DNA from 2 places in the Thermoanaerobacterium aotearoense genome. Region 1 is predicted to be linked to the other one. Evidence: riboswitches for the same ligand, from Rfam matches in the RefSeq annotation. Region 1 holds a riboswitch; the other holds the start of a gene.
What was found. Region 1 has a riboswitch for FMN ahead of GSH73_RS03065 (ECF transporter S component). Riboswitches for the same ligand answer to the same signal wherever they lie in the genome.

Region 1 (3,332 bases):
CAACTAAAGCGACAGTAGCCGTCTTTGACGATGAGTCTATTGCAAGTACTTTCATCACTTCATCTCCTTAATCACTTCATCGTATTTTACACCATGTGATTCTATATCTATTATCCTCTCATCGAAAGAATCACCCATGGAAATATGTACAAATATATTTTCCTCCGGGATGAGAGGCATTATCTTTTCAGGCCACTCGATGACACAAACACCGTCGCCGTAAAAATACTCCTCATAGCCTATATCGTACAATTCCCTGTAATCATCAATCCTGTACACGTCAAAATGATAAAGTGGAATTTCACCTATATGTTCATTTACAATCATAAATGTAGGGCTTGTGATATAGTCGTAGATGCCCATACCTTTGGCAATGCCTTTTGTAAAAACTGTCTTACCTACACCTAAATCTCCAGATATAAGCACGATACTTCCTCTTTTTAGTAAACTGCCTAACTTAATCCCTATCTTTTCCGTTTCACTGAAGCTTTTTGTCTTAAAATTAATTTTCATTGAAAACACCACCGTGAAATTTATACAAATATTATATACCAAGTATACCACAAAACAAACGCCTAATGGTCCAATAAAAAAGCGCAAAAAAATAACGGAACGCTGTCCGTTATTTTAATCGGCTATATCTTCAACATTGGTGATAACTTCTTGTAAATTAAGAATGTTATAAGCGATATTACAAAACCCTTCAGTATATTAAATGGGAAAATACCGTACGCTATCAATGTCTTTAAATCAACTATATGGCTATTTACCGCCTTTCCCATTCCAACGATGGCGCTTAACGGCCAACCCATTATCTTCTGGTATAATGGCAAAAATACATAGTAGTTCAATACTGATCCTGCGATAGCCATGACAATAGTCCCTAAAATCATGGCAAATAGCGCCGATTTTTTAGATTTATTCCTCATGTAGATTACGCCAACAGTAAATACGTAAATAGATCCTACCACGAAATTTGCCACTTCTCCTATACCTGCAGATTGGCTAACTGGAAGATGTATCACGTTTTTTACTATCTCCACAAAGATGCCGTATACAGGCCCTAATGCAAATGCCGCTAAAAGAGGCGGTATATCGCTAAAATCAAATTTTAAGAAGCTTGGAAATAATGGCAATTGAAACTCTAAGTACATAAGCACAAATGCTATTGCGGAAAGCAACCCTACAGTCACAATCACTTTTGTCTTGCTGTGTTCCATAAATGACACCTCCAAATTTAAAAATCCCGAAGAAACATCTTCAGGATGAAAGCAAACAAAAATAAATCTTCTTCCATCCAGACTTTACTGTCGGCCTTGGAATCTCACCAAGTCCACCGCATCTGCGGGTCGCGGGCTCGCTTACGCTTACCGCCGGTCGGGAATTTCACCCTGCCCTGAAGACATTCTCCATTGGTTTATTCAATTCTAAATACTATAATGTCACAAATGTATCAATTTGTCAAGTATTTTTTAATCGTCAACTACAACAGTGCCTGTATTTCCTGATAAAGCATCATGAGCCCTTTCTAAAGACGTAATTATAGCCCGCCTTCCCTTTCTCGATCTGGCAAACCTTATTGCAGCCTTGACTTTCGGCATCATTGAGCCTTCTGCAAAATGGCCTTCGCTTAAATACTTCTCTATATCATGGCTTGAAATCACATCAAGAGGCTTTTCATCAGGCTTTTTGTAGTTGATGTACACTTTTTCTACAGCAGTCAATATCAACAAAATATCCGCATCCAAATCTTCTGCCAATTTTTCAGATGCCAAATCTTTATCTATCACAGCCGCCACACCCTTTAAGCTGCCATTTTCCCTTACTACAGGTATTCCTCCTCCACCTGCCGTTATGACCACAACACCGTTTCTCTCCAAAAGCTTTATTGTGTTTAATTCCACTATCTCTTTAGGCTCTGGCGATGCTACGACTCTCCTGTATCCTCTTCCGCTGTCCTCTACCATCTGATACCCTTTTTCCTTTTCCAATAGCTCTGCTTCTTCTTTAGAGTAAAAGGGCCCTATTGGTTTTGTAGGATGTAAGAATGCTTCATCATCTTTGTCTACCACAACTTGTGTGACAATAGTGGCAACATCCTTTTGTATGTTTTTCTCTTTAAAAACCTCACCTAAACATTGCTGAATCATATATCCTATCATTCCCTGACTTTCCGCGCCACAAACATCAAAAGGCATGGCTGGTATTATGTTAGAAGCCGTCTCATTCTGTATCACGATGTTTCCTACCTGTGGCCCATTTCCATGTGTCACAATGACAGAATACCCTTCTTTTATAATGTCTGCAATGTACACAGCCGTCTTTCTAACTGTATTCAATTGTGATTCGGCTGTAGGCACCATATCCTTGTCTTGCAGTGCATTTCCCCCAAGCGCAATTACTACTTTCCCTTTCATTGTATCCTCCTACTTATGCAAATAATGACATTCTACATTATATCATTTTATTCGCGATTTGAATAGTATGTGAAAAAGTCAAGGCAATTTGCCTTGACTTTTTTAGAGAATCGTCGCTATCATGACAGCCTTAATGGTATGCTTTCTGTTCTCAGCCTCGTCCCACACCCTCGACTGTTTTCCTTCGATCACTTCGTATGTTACTTCCTGTCCCTTTACAGCAGGTAGGCAGTGCAAAAATATCGTGTCAGGTCTATTTGTCTTTTTCATAAGCTCATCATTCACTTGGAAGGGCCTTAACAGCATTTCTCTCTCTTTTTGTTTTGCCTCTTCTCCCATGGACGCCCATACGTCTGTGTAAATTGCATGTGCCCCTTCTAAGCCTTCTCCAGGCACATCTGTCAGAGTAAATGTCCCGCCATTTTCAGCAGCCATTTCTCTAATCTCATTTATGTAGTCCTCTTGAGGCCAAAGCTCTCTTGGTGAATTAATCACGTAATCCATGCCCATTTTTGCACAGCCGATAGCCAGCGTATTTGCCATATTGTTTCTTCCATCGCCGACAAACACCAATTTTGTGCCTTTTAAGTGTCCAAACTCCTCTTCTATCGTCATTAAATCAGCCAAAACCTGTGTAGGATGGTATTCGTCTGTAAGTCCATTGTATACAGGCACGCCTGAATACTTTACAAGTGCTTCTACAGTGCTTTGACTGTATCCTCTGAATTCGATGGCATCAAACATCCTGCCAAGAACTCTCGCAGTGTCTTCTATGGATTCTTTCGCCCCAAGCTGAATATCATCTGTCGACAAGAAAACCGGGTGTCCTCCTTCTTCGCCAAATGCTGTCTCAAATGCACACCTCGTCCTTGTTGAGCGCTTTTCAAATATCAATGCGATTGTCTTTCCTAAAAA
Region 2 (3,332 bases), 660 kb from region 1:
ACTGTAAAAGCAGTTTCTTTTTTATCGGTATTGTCAAATACCATCTTGCCGATGTTTAATTTTTTAAGCCTCTCCCCCATCATAGGAACACATACCAATCCTCGCCCGTACTTTATCATAAAGTTCACATGGTCACTTGTCACTTTTTCCGCAGCCATAACCAAATCCCCTTCATTCTCTCTATCTTCATCATCGACTACAATGACCATTTTTCCATTTTTTATATCTTCTATTGCGCTTTCAATAGTATCAAACATCTATGAGCATCTCCTTATAAATAATTTTCTATTAAAAATTCATCAACGTTTTTTTTCGTCAAAAGCCTTTCTGCATACTTTGAAAGTATGTCAACTTCAATATTTACGGTATCTCCGATTCTTTTTATGTTTAAAGTTGTATTGATCTCTGTATGGGGTATAATCGACACTGTAAAATATGAAGCTGATGATTCTACCACTGTCAAACTTATTCCATCCACAGCAACACTTCCTTTATCAGCCACATATTTTGAATATCTTTCATCAATTTTAATTTTAAATGTGGTCGTACCGTTTATTTTGTTTTTCTCAATTATTGCACCAACGGTATCAACATGACCCGTCACAATGTGTCCATTTAGCCTGCCTGATATGCTTAATGCCCTTTCTAAATTGACAATGCTTCCTATCTTTAAACTTCCTAAATTGCTTGTTTTAAGTGTTTCATACATTATATCTGATGTAAATAAATCTTTGCCTATATTTGTAACCGTTAAGCATACTCCATTTACAGCTATGCTATCTCCAATTTTCACGCCATCTAAGGCTTTTTTGCACTCTACTGCCATTTTGGTAATATTTCCTCTTTGAATCATTTTGACCTTTCCAACTTCTTCTATAATTCCTGTAAACATCTTAACACCTACTTTTTTATATAACCTTCTATAAGTATGTCATCGTCAAATTTTTTTATATCTATCTTTTCAACCATTATTGCGTCTTTAATCAAAGCAATGCCATCACCTTCCACAGGCGTCAATGAATTGCTTCCACCTATTATTTTAAGAGCAATATAAAACATAACTTTGTCTACTATTCCTTCTTTTAAAGCAGAATAGTTGAGAGTTCCTCCACCTTCTATGAGAATACTATCTATCCCTTTTTTCCCTAACGTATGGATCAACTTCTTCAGATGGACTTTATTATTTTTTTTTTCGATTGTAACAACATCAACACCTAAATCCTTCAAAGCCTTCACCTTATCATGTGGCATCATATCTGTTGTAGCTATTAATGTCTTAGCAGATTTATCTATGATGACATTTGCATCTAATGGAATCCTGCCATGACTATCCACAATGACTCTTAAAGGGTTTTTATATCCTTGCAATCTAACAGTAAGATGTGGATTATCTTTTATAACTGTATTAATACCTGCCATTATTGCCATAACGCTGCCTCTAACTTTATGGACATGCTCCCTTGATTTTTCATTTGTTATCCACTTAGAATCGCCTGTAAAAGTTGATATCTTTCCATCAATTGTCATAGCAGATTTTAATATCACATAAGGTTCTCTACTTGTAATGTACTTTATAAACACTTCATTCAATTTTTCTGCTTCATCTTTTAACAATCCCGTATAAACATTTAAACCAGCTTCTTTAAGTTTCTTAATTCCTTTTCCTGCTACAAGTTCATTTGGATCCTCCATAGCGATAAAAACATTTTTTATGCCTGATTTTATGACAGCATCCACACAAGGTGGTGTTTTCCCATGATGGCAACACGGTTCCAATGTCACATAAAGCGTAGCTCCACTTACATCTTCTTTAGCGTTTTTTAATGCATTTACTTCCGCATGTGGTCCTCCGTAGTACTCATGATAGCCTTCACCTATTATCCTGCCATCTTTAACAATTACGGCTCCTACTAAAGGATTTGGGTTTGTGTGTCCTACACCAAGTTTAGCAAGCTGCAATGCCCTTTTCATGTATTTCTCCATAAAATCACCTCAAAAAATTAGCCCTGAAGCATGTAATACTTCAGGGCATAATAACAATTGCCATTTCACCTTCTTTCATCCAGACTATACTGTCGGCTCTGGAATCTAACCAGATCTGCCATAAGGCTCGCGGGCTTTACCGCCGGTATGGAATTTCACCAATCCCTGAAGGTTTAATCTTATTCAGTTTTTATAATTATAACATTGATTTTATAAAAATGCTAGTCTATCATCTCTTCAATGGTTCCTCCAGCAGGAATAAATGGCAGAACCATCTCATCTTTGTCTATGATACACTCTAAAACATAAGGCTTGTTGTTTGACAATGCATCACTAAAAGCCTCTGTAAATTCTTCTTTCGTGTAGATTCTTCTTCCGGTTACTCCAAAGGCTTCAGCGACTTTTGAGAAATTGAGATTCGGGTTTAAATCCGTCTGAGAAAATCTTTTATCGTAAAGGAGATTTTGCCATTGTCTAACCATGCCAAGTGTCTGATTGTTGAGGATTATCGTTATAACAGGTATGTTGTACACCGACATCGTTTCAAGAGCATGAATATTCATCCTTATGCTGCCGTCACCTGCAATATTTACCACTCTTTTGTCATCTCGCCCTACTTGTGCACCTATTGATGCAGGAAGTCCGAAGCCCATAGTGCCAAGTCCACCGGATGTGACAAATGTCCTTGGTTCTTTGAATCTATAGTATTGAGCAGTCCACATCTGGTTTTGCCCTACTTCTGTGGCTACTACAAGACTGTCTCCTCCAAGCTCTTGAACCTTTTCTACTATCCACTGTGGCTTCAATTTTCCATCGTCTTTATATTTAAATGACGTCTTGTCTTTTATCGATATAAGCTCATTAATCCATTCTCTATTTTCTCTTTCTTTTATCATTCCATTTAAAAGAGACAGGACTTCTTTGATGTCTCCTACTAACGGCACATCAACATCGATATTTTTGCCGATTTCCGCAGGATCAATATCGATGTGAATGACTTTTGCATTTGGCGCCAGTCCCCCTGCTTTACCGGCGACTCTGTCGCTAAACCTTGCACCTACAGCAATCACTAAGTCTGATTTATAAACGGCTGTATTGGCATATCTGCTTCCATGCATTCCAATAAGCCCTAATGACAACTCATCATCTTCTGGAAAGCATCCAAGGCCCATAAGCGAAGTAGCCACAGGTATCATGTGCTTTTTAGCAAAATCGTACAAATTCTTCGATGCCTCGCTCCATATCACTCCACCACCAGCAAAAATAACTGGCCTTTTGCTTGATGAGATTAACTGGGCTGCCTTCTCTAAATCTGATTCTAATGCTTGATGCTTCTTTACTTCAACGTA

Region 2: another riboswitch for FMN. It lies ahead of ribD (bifunctional diaminohydroxyphosphoribosylaminopyrimidine deaminase/5-amino-6-(5-phosphoribosylamino)uracil reductase RibD); the one in region 1 lies ahead of GSH73_RS03065 (ECF transporter S component).

Annotation. Positions count from the first base shown of each region.
Region 1 covers NZ_CP047602.1:636,149-639,480, reverse strand. The annotation lists gene tsaB (tRNA (adenosine(37)-N6)-threonylcarbamoyltransferase complex dimerization subunit type 1 TsaB) at 1-55, opposite strand, end outside; gene tsaE (tRNA (adenosine(37)-N6)-threonylcarbamoyltransferase complex ATPase subunit type 1 TsaE) at 55-513, opposite strand; gene GSH73_RS03065 (ECF transporter S component) at 636-1,220, opposite strand; FMN riboswitch at 1,282-1,408, opposite strand; gene arcC (carbamate kinase) at 1,473-2,417, opposite strand; gene argF (ornithine carbamoyltransferase) at 2,520-3,332, opposite strand, start outside.
Region 2 covers NZ_CP047602.1:2,646,536-2,649,867, forward strand. The annotation lists gene GSH73_RS13245 (bifunctional 3,4-dihydroxy-2-butanone-4-phosphate synthase/GTP cyclohydrolase II) at 1-257, opposite strand, end outside; gene GSH73_RS13250 (riboflavin synthase) at 272-892, opposite strand; gene ribD (bifunctional diaminohydroxyphosphoribosylaminopyrimidine deaminase/5-amino-6-(5-phosphoribosylamino)uracil reductase RibD) at 901-1,983, opposite strand; FMN riboswitch at 2,047-2,160, opposite strand; gene ilvB (biosynthetic-type acetolactate synthase large subunit) at 2,205-3,332, opposite strand, start outside.